Novosphingobium sp. G106: one gene and its partner. The protein of the gene in region 1 binds, or shares a complex with, the protein of each later gene. Links are inferred from orthologs where the notes say so. Each region holds a gene or a part of one and is shown in the gene's direction. Other genes may lie near its edges.

What was found. The genes of interacting proteins can lie anywhere in the genome.
Region 2: the proteins of KRR38_RS34335 (region 1) and trxA are in contact, whole or in part, in an NMR structure (PDB 2IPA), measured with the Bacillus subtilis proteins. The link is inferred for Novosphingobium sp. G106 from one-to-one orthologs.

The regions. Positions count from the first base shown.
Region 1 is NZ_JAHOOZ010000004.1:102,920-110,880, reverse strand. Bases 4,310-7,207 are described here. They hold KRR38_RS34335 (arsenate reductase ArsC), read left to right. Parts: upstream 4,310-5,443; coding sequence 5,444-5,971; downstream 5,972-7,207. Other genes in these bases: arsB (ACR3 family arsenite efflux transporter), read left to right, coding at 6,399-7,207; arsC (arsenate reductase (glutaredoxin)), read left to right, coding at 5,971-6,402; KRR38_RS34340 (helix-turn-helix transcriptional regulator), read left to right, coding at 5,100-5,432; KRR38_RS34345 (MFS transporter), read left to right, coding at 4,310-4,965. In the rest of the region: KRR38_RS34355 (hypothetical protein), read left to right, coding at 1-634; KRR38_RS36850 (efflux RND transporter permease subunit), read left to right, coding at 2,153-3,760; more of KRR38_RS34345, read left to right, coding at 3,757-4,309; more of arsB, read left to right, coding at 7,208-7,475; arsenical resistance protein ArsH, read left to right, coding at 7,775-7,961. UniProt on the Bacillus subtilis protein: Catalyzes the reduction of arsenate [As(V)] to arsenite [As(III)]. In vitro, can dephosphorylate para-nitrophenyl phosphate (pNPP).
Region 2 is NZ_JAHOOZ010000001.1:1,074,410-1,078,084, forward strand. What follows is about bases 1-2,721. They hold trxA (thioredoxin), read left to right. Parts: upstream 1-1,061; coding sequence 1,062-1,382; downstream 1,383-2,721. Other genes in these bases: addA (double-strand break repair helicase AddA), read left to right, coding at 1-982; KRR38_RS05055 (inositol monophosphatase family protein), read right to left, coding at 1,379-2,179; argJ (bifunctional glutamate N-acetyltransferase/amino-acid acetyltransferase ArgJ), read right to left, coding at 2,190-2,721. In the rest of the region: more of argJ, read right to left, coding at 2,722-3,416; KRR38_RS05065 (energy transducer TonB), read left to right, coding at 3,542-3,675. UniProt on the Bacillus subtilis protein: Participates in various redox reactions through the reversible oxidation of its active center dithiol to a disulfide and catalyzes dithiol-disulfide exchange reactions.

The DNA.
Region 1 (7,961 bases):
CGCTTCCCTAGCGCAGCTTCAGGCGGCGCAGGCGACCTATGCTGCGGACCAGGCTGGCGCCAATGCGGCGCATGTCCAGGCCGAAACTGCGCTTGCCAGCGCGCGCCAGGAATTCGGACCGGCACTGAGGCCAGGCTCCGCGCTGGTGGATGCGATCGTCAGCCGCCGGTCCCTACTGCTGCAGGTGGCGTTGCCGCCTGACGCCGGAACGCCACCACCGACGTTGATCGTCGAAGGAGACGGCGGCGTTCGCGTTCCCGCACGGCTGGTTGGTGCCGCCGCACGCGCCGATCCGCGCGTGCCGGGTCGGGGAGCGTATTATGTCGTTCCCGGGACAAGCGGTCTGGTGCCTGGGATGAGCGTCACTGCTCAACTCGCAACCGGCGCCAATAGTCAGGGAACGACCATAGCCGCGGCAGCAGTCGTGAACTGGCAGGGCAAGACCTGGATCTATCGTCGCCGCCCGGATGGCGCATTTGTTCGGGTGCCGGTCTCCACCGAGCAACGCGACGCGGCGGGCAACTATATCGTCCACGATCTGCCCCCCGGGACGCGGGCTGCAATCCAGGGCGCGCAACTTCTTCTTTCCGAGGAGCTACGCAGCCAGGCGCCGACCGAGAGCGACGGGGATTGAGCGTGGAGCATTCAAAAGGACCGCAAGCCGCCCTGATCGGCTTTGCCGTACGTTTCCGCGGCATCGTGGTCGCGCTCGCTTGCCTGCTCGTAGCTTATGGCGTGCTGAGCTTGCAGCGCGCCGAATATGGCGTCTATCCCGAGTTCGCGCCGCCCCAGGTCGGTATCCAGACCGAGGCTCCCGGCCTTTCCCCTGAACAGGTCGAGCTGCTCGTCACACGGCCAATAGAATCAGTCGTGGCAGGCCTGCCGGGCGTCCAATCTGTCCGCTCGAACTCGATCCAGGGACTGTCGGCGATTACCCTGATGTTCGCTCCCGGCAGTGACATCTATCTCGATCGGCAGCTCGCCTCTGAACGGCTCGCATCGGTGGCCCAGTCGCTGCCACAGGGAGTCGCCGCACCAGTGCTGACGCCACTGACGACATCGACCAGCACGGTTCTCATCTTCGGATTGACCTCGGATCGTCAGTCGCTGATGGCGCTTCACACCACGGCGGAATGGACGATCCGTCGCAGCCTGCTCGCGGTGCCCGGCGTCGCCGACGCGGTGGTGTTCGGCGGTGAGACCCGCTCGATCCAGATACAGCTCCATCCCGACCGGCTACGGCGCTACGGCGTTGCGACCAACGACGTGCTCGCGGCCGCCCGGAACGCGACCGGACTGCGCGGCGCCGGCGTGATCGACACACGAAACCAGCGGATCGTTCTTGAGAGCAAGGGTCAGATCCTCGACCCGCGTGACCTCGCTGGGACGGTGATCTCTTCAGCGCCAACCGGACGCGTGACGCTCGGCGATGTGGCCGATGTGGTCGAAGCGCCCGAGCCGCCGATCGGTGCAGCCGCGATAATGGGCAAACCCGGCGTCATGATCACGGTGAGCCAACAATTTGGTGCTGACACGCTGACGGTTACGCGGGCGGTCGACGCTGCGCTGGCGGATCTGCGGCCGGCCCTGACGGAACAGGGTATTACCCTGCAGGACAATCTATTCCGCCCCGCCAACTTCATCGGTACGGCCCTTACGAACATCCAGCACTCGCTGGTGCTCGGTGGCATCCTCGTGGTCGTCGTCCTCTCCCTGTTCCTGTTCAACCTGCGCACAGCCGCGATCGCCTGCACCGCCATCCCTCTGTCGCTGCTGACAGCGACTTTGCTGCTGTCGCGCTTCGGCATCACCTTGAACACGATGACATTAGGCGGTCTCGCCATCGCGATCGGCGAGGTGGTTGATGACGCGGTCATCGGTGTCGAGAATATTGTTCGGCGGTTGCGCGAGAACCGGGCGCTGGATGCGCCCCGCCCAAGAGCGAGCGTCGTGATCGACGCTGTGTTCGAAGTGCGCAGCGCAGTTGTCTATGCGACGCTGGCGGTCATTCTCGTCTTCCTTCCGGTCATCGCGCTGTCGGGGCTTGCCGGACGGCTCTTCGCGCCGCTTGGAATCGCCTATATCCTCGCCGTGCTCGCCTCGTTGCTGGTCGCGCTCACCGTCACCCCTGCGCTCGGCATGATGTGGCTGTCTGGCCAGCATCACGAGATGGACGATCCCCCCCGTCGCCCGATTCAGCCGCAAGCGCTACGAAGCGCTGCTCGCACCAATCATCGCGCGCACGAAGCCTGTCATCATCGCGGCAACCGTCCTTATCCTTATCGGCTGTTCGGCGCTCCCGTTCTTCTCGACAAGCTTCATCCCGGAACTAAAGGAGGGGCATTTCATCCTCCACATGTCAGCGGCACCCGGTACGTCACTCGACCAGTCGCTCGAACTCGGCGCGCGCGTCACCAAAGCACTACGCCGCATTCCCGAAATCCGCTCGGTCGCGCAGCGTGTCGGCCGCGCACAGAAATCCGATGATATCTGGGGTCCGCATTATAGCGAGTTCGACATCGACCTCGTGCCGCTTGGCGGCGAGGAAAGCGAAGCTGTCCAGGCAAGGATCAACCGGACGCTCAGCGGTTTCGCTGGCGCCAATATGTCGCTGAAGACCTTCCTGACCGAACGTGTCGAGGAGACTCTGTCCGGCACGACCGCCCCGGTCGCGGTCAACGTCTTCGGCGATGATCTTGACGTCCTCGACGCGAAGGCTGCGCAGATCGCCGGCATCCTGAACGGCATTCCCCATGCCGGCAATGTCCAGTTGCTAACCCCGCCCGGGCTGCCACAGCTCGGGATCAAGCTGCGGCCTGCCGACCTTCAGCGCTGGGGGCTGAATCCGGTCGAGGTGCTGGACGCGATCCGGACCGCTTATCAAGGCGACATTGTCGGTCAGACCTATGAGGGCGACCGCGCGTTCAACGTGATCGCTCTGGTCGATCGGGCCAGCCGCGACGATCCGTCGAGCATCGGCACGCTACCGATCCGGACGCCGGGCGGCACGTTCGTGCCCTTGCGGCAACTGGCCGACATCGTGCCCTCGTCTGGACGCTATCAGGTCCGCCATGAGGGAGCGCGCCGCGTGCAGACCGTGACCGCCAACGTGGCTGACAGTGATATCGCCGCCTTCGTCGCAACCGCCAAAGCGCGCATCGCTAGCGGAATAAAGCTCCCTGCCGGAACCTATGTCACCTTCGCCGGGACCGCCCAGGCCCAGGCCGACGCCCGTCGCGATCTTCTCATCAACACGCTGATCGCGGCCATAGGCATCATATTGCTGCTGTCGGTCGTGACTCGCAATTGGCGCAATCTCCTGCTGGTGCTCGCCAACCTTCCTTTCGCCATGGTCGGCGGCGTGGTGGCGGTGCTGCTCACCGGCGGGCAATTATCGCTCGGTGCGCTGATCGGGTTCGTGACACTTGCCGGCATTACGCTACGCAATTCGATCATGATGATTTCGCACTTCGAACATCTGGTCGCGATCGACGGCCGCGACTGGAACGCAGCCACGGCGATCGACGGTGCGAGTGACCGGCTGGTGCCGATCGTCATGACATCGCTCGTCACCGCGCTCGGGCTGCTCCCGCTCGCGGTCGGCATGGGCGATCCCGGTCGCGAAGTCGAAGGCCCGATGGCGGTCGTCATCCTTGGCGGCCTGATGACATCGATGGTACTCAACCTGCTGGTGCTGCCGACGCTGGCGCTCGCCTTTGGACGGTTCGGCCGAGAGCAGAACAAGATGGCTCAGGCATGAAGCCACTCGTCACGGCAGTGCCCCGCACGGTCTGGATGCTGGGGTTCGTCAGCCTGTTCATGGACCTGTCGTCCGAGATCATCCATGCGCTACTGCCGCTGTTTCTCACGACGACGCTCGGTGTTAGCGTTGCCGTCGTCGGCGCGATCGACGGTGTTGCCGAAGCGACCGCCTCGATCACAAAGGTGTTTTCGGGCTATGTTTCGGACCGTGTCGGCAAGCGTCGCCCGCTGATCCTGATCGGCTATGGGCTCGCAGCGCTGACCAAGCCGCTGTTCGCGCTCGCCGGGACCGCGCCGGTCGTGCTCGGCGCGCGCTTTGCCGATCGGATCGGCAAGGGATTACGCGGCGCCCCGCGAGATGCACTGGTCGCCGATGTCACGCCGCCCGAGATTCGAGGCAAAGCGTTCGGGCTACGTCAGTCGCTCGACACGATTGGCGCATTCGTAGGTCCGTTGCTTGCCGTTGGCCTGATGGTCGTTTTCACCAACGACATCCGGTCGGTTTTCTGGTTTGCGACCATTCCCGCGGGCATTGCAGTGTTGCTCGTGGTTGTGGGTGTCGATGATGCCAAGCCCCATAGCAGCAGTGCTCCGGCTCGGTCGCCGATCCGTTTTGGTGATCTCGGGCGACTGGCGCGCCCGTTCTGGGAATTGGTCGCCGTCGGCGTTGTCTTCACGCTCGCGCGGTTCAGCGAGGCTTTTCTGATCCTGAAGGCAAATGCGGAAGGCTTGCCGCTTGCGCTGGCGCCGCTGGTGCTTGTTGCCATGAATATCGTTTACGCATTGGGCGCCTATCCGGCCGGAAAACTATCCGATCGCGTGTCGGCGCGCGCCATTCTCGCGGCGGGCATGATCTGTCTGATACTCGCCGACCTGGCGCTGGCAATGTTGCACGGGATCAGAGGGGCATTTGTCGGAATCGGCTTGTGGGGAGCCCATATGGCGCTGACGCAGGGGCTGTTCGCCAAGCTCGTTGCAGACAATGCGGCGCCGGAACTCCGTGGTTCGGCCTACGGGCTGTTCAATCTCGCGACCGGGCTCACAATGCTGTTTGCAAGCCTCATCGCGGGACTCGTTTGGGATAGGTTCGGCGCCGATGCGACGTTCCTCGTCGGCGGGGCCTTCGCGCTCCTCGCGATGGTTCTGCTTTTTGTTCGGCGGCCTCCCATCGCACACGGGCAGAATCATCCTGGCGGGCTGTGAGATTCGCTTAATGAACGGTGTTGGTTGCTCGTCGAGTGATCGCAAGGTCCGCACATGGACGCCCGACCACCACTGACGAGCGATCAAGGCAAATGCCTCCTCGACAATATCCTAATATCTACTATCGTGGATATATGGATAGTGATTCGGCCATCGCAGCCTTGGGCGCCCTCGCACAGGGCACACGCCTCGACGCTTTTCGTCTTCTGGTTCGGCACGAGCCGGACGGACTGGCTGCGGGCGAGGTCGCGCGGGCGCTCGATGTGCCGCAGAACACCATGTCGGTGCATCTCGCTACGCTGGCGCGCGCCGGACTGATCAACGCGGAACGGCGCAGCCGCATCATCAACTATCGCGCCGATCTCGACCAGTTGAAGGCGCTGACCCTGTTCCTCGTCAAGGATTGCTGCGGCGGCAAGGCGGAGTTGTGCGAACCGCTGATCGCCGAACTCGTCCCCTGCTGCTGATGGAGTCCGTCATGTCCGATCGCATCTTCAATGTTCTTTTCCTGTGTACCGGCAACTCGGCCCGCTCGATCCTGGCGGAAAGCGCGCTCAACAAGTTGGGCGACGGGCGCTTCCGCGCCTTTTCGGCCGGCAGCTTTCCCAAGGATGCCGTCAACCCGGACGCCATCGCCGTGCTTGAGCGGATCGAGTATCCGACCGAAGGCCTGCGCTCGAAGAGCTGGGAGGAGTTTTCCGGTGCCGACGCACCGGTCATGGATTTCGTGTTCACGGTCTGCGACGACGCGGCGGGCGAGACCTGTCCGATCTGGCCGGGCCATCCGATGACGGCGCACTGGGGCATCGAGGATCCAAGTCACGTCCAGGGCACGCCGGTGGAACGCGAGCGGGCATTTGTCACGGCGCTCCGCTACCTTGAGAACCGCATCAAGCTGTTCATTGCCTTGCCGTTCGATCGGCTCGACGCCTTGGCACTGCGCGCGCATGTCCGCGAGATCGGGCATGGCGAAGGTGCGAGCAGCCGCCGCGGGGATGCTGCCTGATGCTCGCCGACATCGTGATTTACCACAATCCCGAGTGCGGCACCTCGCGCAACACGATGGCGATGATCCGCAATGCGGGGATCGAGCCGCATGTCGTCGAGTATCTGAAGACGCCGCCGTCGCGGCCGATGCTGGTGTCACTCATCGAACGCATGGGGATCAGCCCCCGCGCGCTGCTGCGCGAGAAGGGGACACCTTTCGCGGAGTTGGGTCTGGGTGATTCATCGCTCAGCGACAACCGGCTCATCGATGCGATGATGGAGCATCCGATCCTGATCAACCGGCCGATCGTGGTCTCGCCGCTCGGGGTGAAGCTCTGCCGCCCTTCCGAAGAGGTGCTCGACCTGCTGCCAAGCGAACAGCGCGGGGCATTCACGAAGGAAGACGGCGAGCGCGTCGTCGATGACAGCGGCCAGCGGGTCGCGTCATGAACGCCACCGCTGTTGAAGCGTTGGCGCCGGCCAAGCCGGCGATCAGCACATTCGAGCGCTATCTCAGCGTCTGGGTGGCGCTGTGCATCCTGGTCGGCATCGCGCTCGGCTACGCGCTGCCCGGCCTGTTCGCGGTGATTGCATCCGCTGAGGTCGCCAGGGTCAATCTCGTGGTCGCCGTGCTGATCTGGCTGATGGTCATCCCAATGCTGCTCAAGATCGATCTCGGCGCGCTCGGATCGGTCAGGCAGCACTGGAAGGGCGTCGGGGTGACGCTGTTCATCAACTGGGCGGTGAAACCGCTCTCGATGGCGCTGCTCGGCACGCTGTTCCTGGGTTGGCTGTTTCGGCCGCTCCTGCCGGCCGCCGATGTCAACTCCTATATCGCCGGCCTGATCCTGCTGGCCGCTGCACCCTGCACCGCGATGGTGTTCGTCTGGTCCAACCTCTGCGACGGCGAGCCCACCTATACCCTGAGCCAGGTCGCGCTGAACGACATCATCATGGTGTTCGCCTTCGCGCCCTTGGTGGGCCTGCTGCTCGGCGTCGCGTCCGTCACCGTCCCATGGGAAACGCTGCTGATCTCGGTGCTGCTCTACATCGTGGTGCCGGTGATCGTCGCGCAACTAATCCGCCGCGCGGTGCTCTCATCGGGCGGGCAGTCCGCACTTGACCGGCTGCTGGCGCGGCTAGGTCCGGTGTCGCTGGTCGCGCTGCTGACGACGCTCGTCCTGCTGTTCGGCTTCCAGGGAGAAGCGATCATCGCCCATCCGCTGGTCATTGCGCTGATCGCGGTGCCGATCCTCATCCAGGTCTATTTCAACGCCGGGCTCGCCTATTGGCTGAGCCGCCGGTTCGGTGTCGCCTGGTGCGTGGCCGCGCCGGCGGCACTGATCGGCGCCTCAAACTTCTTCGAACTGGCGGTCGCTGCCGCGATCAGTCTGTTCGGGCTCAACTCGGGCGCGGCACTGGCGACCGTGGTAGGTGTGCTTGTCGAGGTTCCGGTCATGCTGTCGGTCGTCAGGATCGTGAAGGCGACGCGGCCCTGGTACGAGCAACGTGTGCCGGCATGATTGGCTCTGGCCGCATCGAAGGCTATGGGCATGACCGGCTGCTGCGATCCCTGGTTGTAAAGCCTGAGCGACGTGGAACCGGTTTGGGTGCTGCCATGCTTGGCGCGATCGAGCGAGCGGTAACCGGTAAGGGGGGTCGCTGCCCTCTATCTGCTTACCACCACGGCTGAACCGTTCTTCCGGCGGCACGGCTATGAAACCGCTAAACGCGCCGCCGTGCCGGCCGTCATCGCCCCGTCAGCCGAGTTTCGAACGCTCTGCCCGGCGAGCGCTGCCCTTCTCTTCAAGTGGATTGCCTGATGTCGCGTCTTCGTACCCTTGCCGACCCCGATTACATGCCGGCGCTAGACCGCGACGTGGTTCGTCTTCATCTCGCGGCAGGCCTCGGCGCGCTCGACCATCCGCCGCGGATCCTGCTTCTATACGGTTCGCTCCGTGAGCGTTCATTTAGTCGGCTCGCGGTCGAGGAAGCGGCACGACTGCTGA
Region 2 (3,675 bases), on another replicon or contig:
GCATGAGGTCGAGCGCAAGATCCCGCTGCCCAGCCTGCGCAAGGAGGAACGCGTCGGGCGCATCGCCGAGCATCACGCCGCGGTCGAGGAGGCCGAGGCGCAGGAACACTGGCGGCTGCTCTATGTCGCTATGACGCGTGCGGAGGAGGCGTTGTTCATCGGCGGGGCGCTGTCGGCGCGTGAGAAGGAGCCGGCCGAGACGAGCTGGTACGCGCAGCTCCGCCTGTTGTTCGGCGCCGACGACTGGATCGAGGATGGGGTCTGGTCGGCGCGGCTCGAATGGGGCGCGCTGGCGCCGCTGGCGGGCGAGGCCAAGCCGGTGTCCGCGCAATTGCCTTTGCCCGAACCGCTGCCGCGCTGGCTCGCCGCGCCGCCGCCGGCCGAACCGCGCCCGTCGCGCCCGCTCGCGCCGTCGTCGCTGGGCGAGGACGTCTCGTCCGATCCGCCCTACCCGCCGGGCGCGGGCAGCGAAGCCGCGCGGCGCGGCGTGCTGATCCACAAGCTGCTCGAACGATTGCCCGAAGTCGCGCCCGATGATCGCGCTGCAGCGGGGAGTCGCTGGCTGGCGCGCAACGCGGCCGAACTCGATCCGGCGCAGCAGGATGACCTGCTCGCTTCGGTGCTCGGGGTTCTGTCGAACGACGAATGGCGCGGCCTGTTCGCATCCGCAGGCCTGGCCGAAGTGCCGATCGCCGCGCTGGTCGGCGGGCAGGTGGTATCGGGTACGATAGACCGCCTGCTGATCGAGCCTGGTCGCATCCGGCTTGTCGATTTCAAGACCGCGCGGCGGCCGCCGGCAAGCCTTGCCGAAGTGCCCGTGGCCAGCCTGCGGCAGATGGCCGCTTATGTCGCGGCGCTCGAAGCGGCCTATCCGGGACGCAGTGTCGAGGCGGCATTGCTCTACACCGCTGCGCCGCGACTGATCGCGCTTCCGGCGGAGGTTCTGGCGCAGCACAAGCAGGCCTTGCTGGCAGCGGAGTAAAGCTTTTCGCCGCTGCCGTTGCGATCGCGGCGCGCGCCCCTAGATTGCAGACCAATAGTTTATCCAGGAGTTTACCCTCATGCCGACCAAAGCCGTGACCGACGCCAGCTTTTCCGCCGATGTGCTCGAATCGAGCACGCCGGTGCTGGTCGATTTCTGGGCCGACTGGTGCGGCCCGTGCAAGATGATCGCCCCGGCGCTCGAAGAGATCGCCGAGGAACTCGAAGGCAAGGTGACCATCGCCAAGATGGACATCATGGAGAACCAGACCATTCCTGGCCAGATCGGCGTCCAGTCGATCCCGCTGATGGTGCTGTTCAAGGACGGCAAGCCCGTCGCCCAGAAGCTCGGTGCCGCGCCGAAGAGCCAGCTCAAGGGCTGGCTGGAAAGCGTCCTCTAAATCGCGCTCATGCGCGCGGCGAGCTGGTCCCACAGGGCCGGGCTTGCCGCGCCGAGCAGGCCCTTGCGATCCTCGTCGACGCGATAGGGCGTACCATCGGGGCGTGCCGCCTTGCCGCCAGCCTCGTTGACGAACAGCACGCCCGTCGCGTGATCCCAGGCCAAGGTCCGCTCGAAGATCGAGACGTCGTTCTCACCCAGCACGAGCCGCGGATACTGCTCGGCTGCGCAGCGCGGGATGTCGACCAGGCTGTAATGCGGCGCGATCTGCGTCTTGAGCGCGATGCGCTTCTCGGGGTCGGCGAAAACCAGCGAGATCGCCGCGATCGGCGGCTCGGCGCCCGTGATGCGCGCCGTTACTCTCTCATCACCGATAAAGGCGCCCTGGCCACGGTGCGCGTGGCAGAGCCTGTCCTTCAGCGGATCGTAGATCCACCCGGCGACAGTCTCGCCCGCCTCGGCCAGCGCGATCAGAATGCCGAAGGGCGGTTTGCCCGCGGCGTAGTTGTTGGTGCCGTCGATCGGATCGACGATCCAGCACAGGGCGTCGCCGAGCTTGCCCATAAGGCTGGGATCAGCGGCTACCGCTTCCTCGCCGACGATCGTCGCTTCAGGCAGCAGCCTGGCGAGGCCTTCCGAAAGGATCGCCTCGCTCTCGGTATCGGCCACCGTGACGAGGTCGTCGGCCGCCTTGTCCTTGATCTGGCTGGCGGTCAGCGTCTGGTAATGCGGCATGATCGCACGGGCGGCTGCATCGCGCATCACCGCGGCGACGGCCTGGGTCAGGGCCTGAGTCACGAGCGCCTCCTCAGCTACGATAGTCGGCGTTGATCGAGATGTAGCCGTGCGTCAGGTCGCAGGTCCACACCGTCGCGCGGCCTTCGCCGAGCCCGAGATCGACCTCGATCGTCACCTCGCGGCCCTTGAGATGCGCGGCGACCGGAGCCTCGTCGTAGTCGGCCAGCGGTTGCCCGTCCTTCGCCGCCCAGGTGCCGCCGAAACCGATCGACAGCTTGTCGCGATCGGCCGGCTCGCCGGCCTTGCCAACGGCCATGACGACGCGGCCCCAGTTGGCGTCCTCGCCGGCGATCGCGGTCTTGACCAGCGGTGAGTTGGCTATGGCCAAGCCGACCCGCCGCGCGCTCTCGTCGCTGACTGCGCCCGATACGGTGATCTGGATGAACTTCTGCGCGCCTTCGCCATCCTTGACCACGAGATGTGAGAGCTGGCGGCAGACGTCCTCCAGCGCCGCGGCGAAGGCATCGGCGCCGGGGTCGTCGAACGAGGCGAGGGGGGCATTGCCTGCCTTGCCCGTGGCGAAGGCCAGCACGGTATCGCTGGTCGACGTGTCGCTATCGACGGTGATGCAACTGAAGGTCCTGAGGTTCGCGGCCGAAAGGCACTCCCGGAGGAAGGCGGGTTCGACCGCGGCGTCGGTGAACACGTAGCCGAGCATCGTCGCCATGTCGGGCGCGATCATGCCGCTGCCCTTGATGATCGCGGCGAATTCGACCCGCTGGCCGCCGACGATCGCCGAAGCGGTCGCGCCCTTGGCGAAGGTATCGGTCGTACCGATCGTCTTGGCGGCGTCTTCCCACGAGCAGGGCTCGGCAGTCAGCGCAGCCTCCACGCCCGCGCGCGCCTTGTCCTTGGGCAGCGGCACGCCGATCACCCCGGTCGAGGAAACGAACACCTCGCTGGGTTCGCAGCCCAAGTGCCCGGCAACCTGCCCCATGACTTGCTCGACAGCCTCGCGCCCACGATAGCCGGTGAAGGCGTTGGAATTGCCGGCATTGACCACCAGTGCCCGTGCGCGCCCGAGCACGGCCTGCTCGCGCCCCAGTTCGACCTCGGACGAGCAGCAGACATTCCTGGTGAACACGCCCGCGACAGCCGTGCCTTCGTCCAGTTCGACATAGGTCAGGTCGCAGCGGCCCCAGTCCTTGTAACCGGCGCGGGCGATGCGCGGCGTCACGCCGGCAATGGCAGGCAGTGCGGGGAAGGGCGTGGCGAGCGGGGAAATTGCGTCGGACATGGCTCGGCGATTATGCGCAATCGGGGAATTGGGCAATCGTCTGCGCAAGCGACATGGCGCCAATCTGGTGGCGGTTTCGGAAGTCGCCGGCTTTACCTAGTGCCGAGTTCGAGGCAGCAAGGCGCATGCCCTTTACACGCTCGCTTCTGATCGTTGTTGCGGTCACGGGACTCACTCCTGCGGCGGCCGCCCCGCCGCGTGGCGCCCAGCCGATCGGCAGTCCCGGCCGTTGGGTCACGACCAACGACTATCCCACGGA